Regions from separate parts of the Vallitalea longa genome, predicted to be linked through region 2. Evidence: riboswitches for the same ligand, from Rfam matches in the RefSeq annotation. Region 2 holds a riboswitch; each other region holds the start of a gene.
The links. A riboswitch is a leader RNA that binds a small molecule or an ion and turns the genes downstream of it on or off. The one in region 2 is predicted to bind cobalamin.
Positions count from the first base shown of each region.

Region 1: linked by a shared signal. The riboswitch ahead of QMG30_RS22950 (cobyric acid synthase) and the one ahead of QMG30_RS19075 (ABC transporter substrate-binding protein) in region 2 are both predicted to bind cobalamin.
Region 3: linked by a shared signal. The riboswitch ahead of QMG30_RS17210 (ABC transporter substrate-binding protein) and the one ahead of QMG30_RS19075 (ABC transporter substrate-binding protein) in region 2 are both predicted to bind cobalamin.

Region 1 is NZ_BRLB01000025.1:38,646-42,873, forward strand. It holds gene QMG30_RS22945 (prolyl oligopeptidase family serine peptidase) at 107-1,519, opposite strand; cobalamin riboswitch at 1,831-1,999, shown strand; gene QMG30_RS22950 (cobyric acid synthase) at 2,168-3,655, shown strand; gene cbiB (adenosylcobinamide-phosphate synthase CbiB) at 3,786-4,228, shown strand, end outside.
Region 2 is NZ_BRLB01000015.1:100,070-104,297, reverse strand. It holds gene QMG30_RS19085 (ABC transporter ATP-binding protein) at 1-336, opposite strand, end outside; gene QMG30_RS19080 (FecCD family ABC transporter permease) at 323-1,333, opposite strand; gene QMG30_RS19075 (ABC transporter substrate-binding protein) at 1,330-2,430, opposite strand; cobalamin riboswitch at 2,635-2,836, opposite strand; gene QMG30_RS19070 (hypothetical protein) at 3,030-4,228, shown strand, end outside.
Region 3 is NZ_BRLB01000012.1:138,626-142,853, reverse strand. It holds gene QMG30_RS17215 (FecCD family ABC transporter permease) at 1-611, opposite strand, end outside; gene QMG30_RS17210 (ABC transporter substrate-binding protein) at 639-1,574, opposite strand; cobalamin riboswitch at 1,709-1,883, opposite strand; gene QMG30_RS17205 (replication-associated recombination protein A) at 1,967-3,286, opposite strand; gene QMG30_RS17200 (carbohydrate-binding protein) at 3,531-4,228, shown strand, end outside.

The DNA of each region.
Region 1 (4,228 bases), on a different contig from region 2:
AAATATTTGTCTTTACCTTTTTATACATAGTAGCTTAATTGCTTGGTTAGCTTGATCCAATTAGATTTTGTTAGTTATTGATGTATTGACGGTTATACTATTGGATTCATTGATTTGATAAAATAAATTCAGCTATATCATCAGTAACTTGTTTATCTACGTTAGAAGCTATGGAATATTCAGTTGGAGAAGGAGTGCCTTCACCTTTCATAAATAGATGATTAAGCCCATCATATAATTTGAATGTAACGGTATCCTTGGATTCTAAGCTTTCTTTCCATAGATTGAAATCATCTAGAGTAACTTGGTAATCTCTTTTCCCTTGCAAGAATAACATTGGTTTAGTAATTTCTTGTGCCATTACTGTAGGTCGATAATCTTTTAGGTCCAACCAATATTTTTTACCTGTGCCTCCTAAATCTTTTGCGGTATAAGTACTTGATTCGTCAAGTGATTTTACACGATCATAAACATTTTTATAATAATCAATTTGTTGTTGCTCTTCATCAGTAACAATATTATCCAAGTTAGCTAGATAAGGAATCTGATAAACTAATAAATCTTCTAATGGCCTAGCAGAACCTGCAAGGAAGATGTATCCATTTGCATCAGGAAGTTCATTAGCTATACGAGGCATTAAATATCCTCCCAGACTATGTCCTATAATATATATACCTTTAGCAGTGATATCTTTATTGTCAACAAGATAATCATATGCATAGACTACATCATCTATGGTTTCATCATATACAGTTAATTGATCTTGATTAGCGATTATTTTATTCCTATGAGTGTAAGTCCTTTTATCATATCTGAGAACTCCAATGCCATTACTTACAAGTGAATATGCTATGTCTCTAAAAGGTTTATTTGGTCCGATAGTCTCATCTTTATCACTTGGTCCGGAACCTTGTACAAGAATAACTATCGGGTACTCATCTTTGCCTTTTGGAACAGTCAATAAACCAGATAATTTGTATTCATCTGCACCAAATTCAACGGGTATTTCTTCTGCATTTTCAGGGAGAGAAACGTCTAGGTCAGCTCCTTCAGAGGTTGGTAATAAATTAAAGCCTAGTATGGATTCGTTTTCATCAAACATGACAATACACATGAGATTGGATTTGCTACATTTACTTATTATGGTTACTGTTGTATTTTTATCCTGAGTAATTGAGTTAGTGGATAAAATCTTTTCAAAATCTCCAACCAAACCAGTAATTTGGGTATCTGCTTTTGCTAAATTATCTTCACTTAATTGATTTTGTAATTCTTTAGAAAAATTAGTATCATCAATTATGGATTTAAAGTCTTTGTTTATATATAAGTTGAATAAATCTATAGCTGTTTTTTCATACTTATTATCAGTATCATTTGATTTTTCTTGTTCTGGTGAGGTGCCATTTTCTGTGGATTCTGATTGATTGCTATCTGTGATGGGTTCATCAGATTTTGAGTAATTATTGCATCCTGAAAATGTAAGTAAAATGATTAGTGTAATTAATATAAGCTTTTTCATAATAAATCCTTCCTTTCTTATGAAGTCATTTTATTATTGATGACTTGGCTTAGACTATCTTTAATTTAATGTGGGTAAAGCGTTAAGCCTTTCATAAGCTTACTCACATAGAATATTGAAGTGGTAAAGTCCAGTTGATATTAATAGGTTACTATAATAATTAGATTATTAGACAAATATCTAAATTACAATAATTATAATATATAAACTAAATATAGTCAAGATATTGATTTTATCTTTGGTATAGAATATAATGAATTCATGTAAAAATTTAATATATGCAAATAATACTACTATGTTATAGTGTATTATTTGCAAAAGTAAGTTGTGTTTTAAGGAAACTGGTGAAAATCCAGTACAGCCACCGCTACTGTAATTTACTACTAATGTAATAGAGGTCACTGGACTTAATAGTTTGGGAAGACATTACATTGGGTTATATGTATAAGTCAGGATACTTAGCACTGATTACTTGAATATTAAATCCAGATTGCGTGTGGAGATATGGGTTTGTTTTAATGTATATTTCAATTATTCTATGACATTTCTTCAAACGATATCCCCAAAAATCTTAAGTTTTTATAATCGAATATGTTAATGATAACCTAAGTAGTTATGTAAAATAATGAAAAAATGGAGTGAATAATAATGAATAATATTATGTTTCAGGGAACTGCTTCAACTGTGGGTAAAAGCATATTGACTGCTGCTTTATGTAGAATTCTAAATGATGATGGAATTAGTGTAGCTCCATTTAAATCTCAGAATATGGCGCTTAACTCTTTTATAACAGAAGATGGAAAAGAGATGGGCAGAGCTCAAGTTGTACAAGCTGAAGCCGCACGTATTAAACCACAAGTTGAAATGAATCCGATTTTATTGAAACCTACAAGTGATGTAGGAAGTCAAGTAATTCTAAATGGTAAGATATATAAGAATATGTGTGCCAAAGATTATTTCGGTACAAAGGCAGGACTAAAACAGCACATAATGGAATCTTATAATAAGTTACAATCCAAACATGAGGTTATAGTAATAGAAGGAGCAGGAAGTCCAGCGGAAATTAATCTCAGAGAAAATGATATCGTTAATATGGGAATGGCTGAGATGGTTGATGCTCCTGTTGTCTTAATAGGAGATATTGATAAAGGAGGAGTTTTTGCTTCAATCTATGGAACAGTTATGCTTCTGGAACCTGAAGAAAGAAAGCGAATAAAAGGGTATGTCATAAATAAATTCAGAGGTGACGTCAAGATACTTCAACCTGGTATAGATATGTTCTATGAAAAATTGCAAATACCATGTTTGGGGGTTATCCCTTATGAATCACTAAAAATAGATGATGAAGATAGTGTTACTGAAAGATTTGATATGAAAGAAGAGGCAGATATCATTATAGGGGTACTGCGGTTACCACATATGTCCAATTTTACTGATTTCACAGTATTTGAATTAGAAGATAATGTATCTGTAAGGTACATAAAAGAAAATAAAGATTACGAAGGAATTGACCTTCTGATTATTCCAGGCAGTAAAAATACCATAAAAGATATGGAATATATACACAATTCATCACTGAAGGCAGGTATATATAGAGCTCATAGGAATGATGTCCCAATTATTGGTATATGCGGAGGGTATCAAATATTAGGTGAAACCATTGAAGACGAAAAAGGTGTAGAAACTTCAATGTCAAGTATTAACGGATTAGGTTTGTTAGAAATTATTACGGAAATGGAAGATAGCAAACAAACTACCCAAATAACTGGAAATATAATAGAAGATATTCCTTTTGCAGAAAAATCCTATAATCTACAAGTTAGTGGATATGAAATACATATGGGTAAAACCGAGTTGATGGGTGATAGTTTACCACTTATTAAATTACAAGATGGACGAATAGACGGTGCAATGAACGCCAAGAAAAATGTAATGGGAACATATCTTCATGGAATATTCGACAACGATGAGTTAAGAAAACTGATCCTTGATAATATAAAGAATAAAAAAGGATTGGACATTGATAGTAACATTGATTACGCTAAGCTAAAAGACATTGAGTACGATAAATTAGCAAAACTAGTAAGAGATCATATGGATATAGATAAAATAAAAGATATTATTTATAATAGATAACTCAACTTTATAATTATTAATAAGGGTAAAGTATTATAATCACGTAGACATATCATTTCTATGGAGAAGGCATGATTATAATATTTTGCCCTGCTTACTGAAATATAATAAAAAATTAGAGGTGCTATAATTGAAACCCATAATAATATTATGTATAGCCATATTACTAGATAGAATATTTGGCGACCCTGTTAATATACCACATCCTATTATATATATAGGAAAATTAATCAGTAGATTAGAAAAGACAATAAGAAAGAGTAGAATACCTTTGAAGATTGGAGGTTTCGTACTTCTAATTACGACAGTCGGAATAACATTTTTTTCTATAACCCTAGTGCTATTCGTATGTTCTAAAATTCATCCATACATACAAGATATAGTAACTACCTATTTATTATATACTGCTTTGGCTGCTAAATGTTTAAAAGATGAAGTATTAAAAGTATATAAAGCAATAGAAAAGGATGATTTGGAATTATCTAGAAAACAGTTATCTTATTTAGTTGGAAGAGATACTAACAATTTAACTAAAGAAGAAATTATAAGAGGAGCAATCGAAACAGCAGCAGA
Region 2 (4,228 bases):
TTTATGAAGTTTAGCAGTCCAATCTAGGTGAGGATATCTTCCGTAGCTTACTAAATCAAATACGGTGAAATCATCTGGTGCAGTAGGAGATTGAGGCAGTATGGACATATCTTTCGCTAATAGCTTAGTATCCATTTGAAAGATTGATTTTCCATTAAGATACACATCACCATATTGAGGTTTCAAATTTCTGGATAAAGCTTTTAATATGGTTGACTTTCCACAACCATTAGTGCCTATCATAGTATTTATTGAACCTTTTTTTATGTTAAGAGAAAGGTCTTTTATTATATTGTTTTTTCCATAATTGATTGTTATTGAATTAGTTCTTAACACGATTTTTGAGCCCGCCTCTCAATAAGAATATAAAAAATGGTGCGCCTAGCATTGACATTACAATACCCACAGGTATTTCTATAGGATCCATTACAATTCTAGCTATCGTATCACATATCATCAATAGAGATGCTCCAAGTAAAGCACTTGCTGGAAATAGATACTTATAATCAGAACCTATAATTAGTCTTGTTATGTGGGGTACAATTAATCCAACAAATCCTAATAGTCCAACATTACTCGCTGCGCTTGCTGCAAGTAGTGAAGCTAATGCAATAAATATTTTTCTTAATCTTTCTATTTTTATTCCGAGTCCTGTAGCTATTTCGTCACCGAGCATGAGTATGTTCAATTTCTTGGATAATAGAATAGATACAATCAATCCAAATAGAGCATAGGGCCATAGAGCATAAAAATCTTTCCAAGTCTTAGCAGCTAAACTGCCCACCATGAATCCTAGAGCATTTTGTACCCTGTCTGGAAAAAATATTAGAATAGCATTGATCCAAGCACTTAGGAATGACGATACAGCTATACCTGCCAGAATAAGTCTTAGAGGTTTGATTCCATTTTTCCATGAAAGGATATATATCAACATAGTAGTTAATAATGCAAAAGCAAAAGCAACGGGTGTAACAAGAAAGTCGTAAGAAGGAAATATGACAAGTATGAAAATAGCACCTAACCCAGCACCAGAGGAAACACCAATTGTGTTTGGTGAGGCCAAGGGGTTTCTCATGACCCCTTGTAAGATGCCTCCAGCCAAGGATAGACATATACCTACAGTCCCAGCTACAAGTGATCTTGGAACTCTAACTTTCCATATGATGTTTCTGTTAACTCCTGTACGATCAATAAATATAGCTTTTAAAATCTCTGGAATAGATATTTTAAGAGCACCTAGACTTATGCTGAATAAGAAAGATAATATAGTGATGATAACTAATATTAATATTATGGTGATCTTAAATGAATGTCTATTATTTATCTTTTTCATTTTTCAAATACCTGAGGATATAATATTTTAGCTAGATATTCAAATGCTTCAGGATATCTTGCATTAGGCTTGTAGTGGAATAATTCTGGTGGTAAATAATGTATATTACCTTCTTTGACAGCAGTAAGAGTTCCCCAAGCGTCATTGGATTCCAAATCTTCTTTCATACGAGTTTTAACTTTTTCAAGATCACCCATAGGAACTACTAATATTACATCAGGATCTTCTTCTAATATTTTTTCTAAACTAAAATCAACAGTCGAACTGTTTTTAACAGGTGCGTCTGTAATTATATTATTAGCTCCAAGCATTTCAACCATATTTCCTACTAATCCATTAGGAAGTTGAGCTTTTACATATTTTGATGAACCGAATAATATTACTACATTAGGTTTTTCTTCATCTTTGACTTTATCGCATATTGTAGTTACGTTATCTTCTAATTCTTTGATTTCTGTTTCGTAGATGTCATCTCTACCTGTTATCTTAGTAAATATTCTCAAAACATCGATAAAGCTATCATATGGATTCGTGCTTACGTCAACATAGGCATATTCAATGTTATTATCTTTTAATATATCTTCCATTTCTACATGTTGACTTCTTCCTGAACTTAATATCACTAAGTCAGGTTCTAGAGATAATATTTTTTCAACGCTAGGTGCATTAACTTTTCCAACGTCTTCAATATCCTTTGCAGCTTCTGGTACATTAGTTGAACCACTTACTCTAGCAATGGCTTCTCCACCTGATAGATACCATATATCTAATATGGAGTTCATAAGAACAACAACTTTTTCTGGGTTTTTAGTTACTGTTTGTTCATTACCCATAGGATTGATGTATGTAATGGTTGTGTCAGTATCTTCAATTATGAAATCAGGTAATTCTTCACTATCATTTTTTTGTGCTTCTTTATCTGTGTCAGCAGAAGTGTCAGATTCTTTTTCGTTGTTATTATTCTTATCGGTATCAACTGTATTATCCTCATCAGTAACAGTAGTTTTGGAAGAATCCTCTTTTTTTGAGCATCCAGTAAATGAAGTTACTGTTAGTATGAATATCAATAGAACAGCTAATCGTTTCATATTTTTCATTATTAAAATCCTCCTAAATATTTTATTATAAAGAAATAATTATGATTTATTTAATAGGTCTTCTTAGGAGTACATTATTTATGAAATAACCCCAAAACAAAAAAACTTACAACTAATCGTTGTAAGTTATATTAACAAATTAAATTAACTAATTTTTATAATAATTTAATTAATTAATGTAATCGTATCTTCCCACCGAAGTTAGTTACATAAATTTTGTAGGCAGGTTTCCTGACTTGTAGTTCATTTTACTCTCTTAATCTTCCCAGTTTCCCAGTGATATATCTAAGATTTCATCCCTACTTACAGTAGCGGGGGCTGTAGAGGACTCACACCTCATTCCCTATTATCTTTTTTAGTTAATTATGTATAACATAAAAAAAGCACCTTCAAAGAACTATTGAATTTTAAAGAAATAGTAACATAGTTTAGTGACAATGTCAATGTTATTATATCGCTACATGTATTATTTTACTATATATATCATCTGATTTACCAAACTTGACTATGATTATCTCGAATAGTATACTTAAATAGACTTGAATTTTATTTGATTATTGAAAAATTAAAATGCATATCATGAATAAGGAGAATATACAATGAAAAAATTAAATTTTATTCTTATTATGATAATAGTTAGTATAGCTGTCTTATCAGGATGTGATTCAAAGAATGATACTAATAATAATAGAACTATTATTAATAATGCTAATTTGGGAATTGAGCAAAAAGAACTACCTGATGAAGATAATGATGAAGCAGATAATGAGGATACAAAAAATAATAGAACAGAGTTAGCTGAACTTATAGAAACACCTTTACCATCAGCTAAATCAGTGGGGATTTGTTACAAAAATGAGCAAGAAGATATATTTAAAGAGTTGGTAGGAGAATATTATGAGGAATTCATTGATATTTCACAGTATTATCGTGATATAGAAGATAAAGATAATCTTGGAATGAAAGTCCGTATTTTTGGTAAAAAAGGATATGGAAATTCTGCTATCGTCATGGTTGACGATATTAAGAATCAATTTATGACAGCTATTGATGGAGAAGATGGTATATGTTATTTTTCCAATGTAGATAATGAAAAATTTAGTAATGAACCACCAAAAACAATTGATGAATGGGTTGGAAATCGTGTTATTAGTGTTAATGGAGACAATAAAGATAATGAGGATCAAGAAGAGGATAGTAAGAATAAAAGAGCATATGATGCTATACCAGAAGAAATTATAGAATACATTAATAAAAAAGATAGTGATACACAAATAGTATATTTCAAGGAAGAGGATATGGATGTTGATGGGGTATCGGAATTCATAATCGGAACAAGTCTAATAAATAACGATTTGAGTTATGAATATTTTTCTGAAGTATATGTTTTGAGATTGAAAGAAGGAAATGTCAAGGAATTAGAGGGTGATTATGTTAGTACAGGGTATTCTATTAATAATATTAATCTGGTAAAACTAGATAACCTTCCCAATAAATATTTATATTGTGGATTAACAAACGGTGTAAATATACAAGGATTTGTCCTTTATGGATTAAAAGATGATAAGATTTATAAGATAGATTGCTGTGTTTGCCCTTCTGGGGATGGTGAGGATGTTTTAGTTGATGAAAACCAGGATGGTCAATATGATGGATATAAAAAAAGTAGATCAGATAGCTATACATACCATTACCATGTTAATTATTATTACAATCTGATAGGTGAAAAGTTTCAATTAGATAGAATATCATTTGATTTACCACCATATCCAATTACTATAAAAGAAGTAACCATGCA
Region 3 (4,228 bases), on a different contig from region 2:
GACCAACTTGACGTACTGAAACTTCCTAGTGTCCATAAATACACTTTTTCTAGTTTATCTCTATTTAATAACATAAGTAGAGACATTAGAGCAGACAATAAATAGTTAATAGATATACCCGCCAACAATAATGTTGTAGTAGGAAGTTTTTTACCAATTGCAGATATTTTTAGAACTACTATAACTGTAAGCATAGCTCCAACAAAGGCAAATATACTTACTCCTGTAAAAGCAAATATATGTTTATCAAAATTAAATATCAAACCTATTGTTGCCCCAAGAGCTGCTCCTGATGAAATTCCAAGCACAAAAGGGTCAGCCATAGGGTTCTTGAATACTCCTTGAAATGAACATCCCACAACTGAAAGTGCTCCTCCAGTGAATAAGGCTAATATTATTCTTGGCAATCTTAGATTAGTTATTATTTTAATGTGAGAATCCTTAATACCTTCTAAGGACACTAAATCATCTAAAAACGGTATTTTATTTAATAGAATCTTACTACTTTCAATAAAATTAATTTTTACCGAACCAAAACCGCATGCTATAATAACAACTGCTATAAGTATCAGTAAGCTTATAATTATATTGCTTTTTCTATATATCTTCATAATAATAACCTGCTTTGCTTAGTATGTCTATTCTAGTACTTCCGGATGGAAAATTTTAACTAATTCTTCTAATCCAACAACAAGTCTTGGACCTTGTCTGAAAAAAACATTTTCATCTGTTTCATATAATCTACCTTCTTTTACTGCTGTTAGATCTTTGTATCCTTCTAATTGTTCAATTTTACTCTTGGAATCAAATTTATTAGAACATATTACTATTTCTGGATCTTGGTCGACAAGCTGTTCTATACTATAAGACCAACCAGTAGCATCCTTAGCAATATTTTCTGCTCCAGCGCTTTCTATTAGTTTTCCTAGAAAAGTCTCTCCAGTTGCTGTAGAGTTATGCTCACCATAGCCTACAACAAAATATGCTGTTGGTTTTTCTTTTCCTTCTACAGCTTTTGTTAGTTCAGAAACTTTGTCTTTCATATCATCAATTATTTTATCTGATTTATCTTTTACATTAAGTACTTTGCCAAGTGTAGCTATATATTTATATGTGTCGTCAAATCCTCCCGTTAGTGCTAAAGCCAAAACAGTAATTCCCTGCTGTTGTAACTGAGTAATAGTTTCGTCAGATACATGAGCTGATACAAGAACAATATCTGGACCAATTTCTACTATTCTTTCAATATCGGGTTGTGTTAATTCACCTAAAGATTCTATATCTTCCACTTCACTAGGGTAATCACAATAATCTGTTCTACCAACAAGTTTATCTCCTGCTTCTAGGGCAAATATTGTTTCTGTGAATTCTGGTGATAGTGAAATTACAGTTTCTGGTTCTTTTTCGATTGTTATATTATTACCATACTTATCTTCTACGTCCATAGGATATGTAATCGCTTCATTCTCTTGTTTGTCAATTGAAGTATCCGTTTTATTATTACAAGCACCTAAACTAAATACCAATGTCATAATTAACATTAAGGATAATAATATTTTTGATAATTTTTTCATAAAAATTAACCTCCATAGTTATTTTAATAATCGGCTTTTATGCATATGTAGCAAATTATTTATAAACAACAAAAAACTGTGCTGAGGCACAGTTAGATTACAAATAAAATGTATCTACACTCTCCCACCGAAAGCTGAAACATCATAAAAAGGCAGGTCTCCTGGCTTATGGCTTGACTTACTCTCTAGTCTTCTCGGTCTCCCAATGACAAAATTAGATTTCATACCATTTACAGTAGCGGGGGCTGCAGCGGCATCTGACCGCTTTCCCTTTTTAACTCTATGAGTACCTTTTCATATATAAAATTTTCACAACTCATCATATATAACTAATATATTCATAAGTTATCTATATTATATACTTATCATAAGATATGTCAAGATAAATGATCTTATCTGGTTTTAATTTTCTTAAAATGTTCGATTATATTTTTTTCATAACCCTGCATAGTAGGTTCATAATATTTTTTGTCCATTAATTCATCTGGCAAATACTGTTGGTCAACATAATGATTATCATAATCATGAGCATATTTATAATCAATTCCATGTCCTAATTTTTTGGCACCACTATAATGACTATCTTGCAGATGAGGTGGAATCGCATCAATTTGTATTCTCTTGACATCTGCTAGTGCTTTATCTATGGCGAGATATGCAGCATTACTTTTGGGAGCACAAGCTACATAAGTAGCTGCTTGTGATAGTATTATTCTTCCTTCAGGCATCCCAATAAAGTTAACAGCTTCAGCCGCAGCTACAGCAACCTGTAAAGCCTGTGGATCAGCATTTCCTACATCTTCAGAAGCACATATCACTATTCTTCTAGCTATAAATTTGGGATCTTCTCCTGCATAAATCATTCTAGCCAAATAATATACAGCAGCATCTGGATCCGAACCTCTCATACTCTTGATGAATGCTGATATAGTATCATAGTGATTATCACCATTTTTATCATAATTGATAACCCTTTTCTGAATACATTCAGCAGCAACTTCTATAGTAATATCAATTATACCTTTCTCATCTGGTTCAGTAGTCAATATTCCTAATTCTACTGCATTAAGAGCTGCTCTAGCATCTCCATTGGCTCTGTCAGACAAGAATTCCAAAGCATCTTCTTCTATCACAGCATTAAAGTTTCCTAGTCCTTTCTCTTTATCTGTTATGGCTCTCATAATTAGTTTACTTATATCTTCTTTATCAAGAGGTTTCAATTCAAATACTCTAGATCTTGATACCAGAGCACTATTCACCTCAAAATACGGATTTTCTGTAGTTGCACCTATAAGTGTAATAGTGCCATCTTCAACATATGGAAGAAGTGCATCTTGCTGAGCTTTATTGAATCTATGGATTTCATCAATAAATAATATCGTCTTGCCTAAAGTCATTCCAATCCTATTTTTCGCTTCATTAACTACTTTTTCAATATCCTTCTTACCGGATATTGTAGCATTTAATTGTACGAATTCAGCTTTTGTGGTATTTGCTATTACTTTTGCTAATGTAGTTTTACCTGTTCCAGGTGGTCCGTAAAATATTAGTGAACCTAGTTTGTCTGCTTTTATAGCTCTATATAATAATTTACCTTTACCAATTATATGTTCCTGACCAACAACTTCTTCTATTGATGTTGGACGTAACCTAGCTGCTAAAGGGGATTCTGTCTCTAATGTTTTTTCTCTCATCATATCAAATAAATCCATATCTATCTCCTCTGTCATAATAGTAATTCTAAGTTTTCTAATGATCTTATTATTATTAACTAATTATTTATTAATTATATCATACATAACTATAGTTACGCTATAATTCATTATCCTATTTAATCAAACTAATCAGAAATAATTATCCTTTTGTTTAAATTATGTATATTAAGTATTCAATTTGTTGATTGACTTTAAAATATATTGTAATATACTATATATTATCAGAAAAGGAGGAATTTTCATGAAAAATAAGCATTTCAAAAATTTAGTAACTTTTATTATTTGTTTTATTTTTATGCTTAACATTACTGATTTTAGTATTTCAGCTCAAACACCTAATGTTCAATTATATTCTACCATAATAGGAACAGGGCAACATTATGATCATGGTCGTGCTGTTTACACATATTATACAACTGGGTATATATATGTTAATAATTTAAACAGCAACAAAAAAGTGTCAGTACACTATACTTATGATGGTATTAACTGGTTAGATCAACCTGCTACTTATTTAAAAACTTTAAAAAATGGGTCAGAAGTTTGGAGTTATAGAACACCCGATCACCCTTACGCGGCAATGTCGAGAGATTGTACTTATAATTGTAGATTTGCTATTAAGTATGAGGTTAATGGTAACACATATTGGGATAATAATAATGGACAAGATTATTTTATTCAATATAGCAATAATCGTTACAATGCTCCTTACATATTATCTAAAAGCGTTGTTACGTTACACTATCCTTTAGGTACTTACAGCGGCCGTAATTATCTTTACTTAAAAGATTTAGGTCCCGATAAGTCAGTTAAGGTACGTTATACAGCTGACAATTGGTTGACCTATAAAGAAATCAATGCCTCTCATTTTATAAGCTATGATAATAATGTTGAAGAATGGTATTTTGATTTAGATAAAAAATATGAGTTTGCTATTGG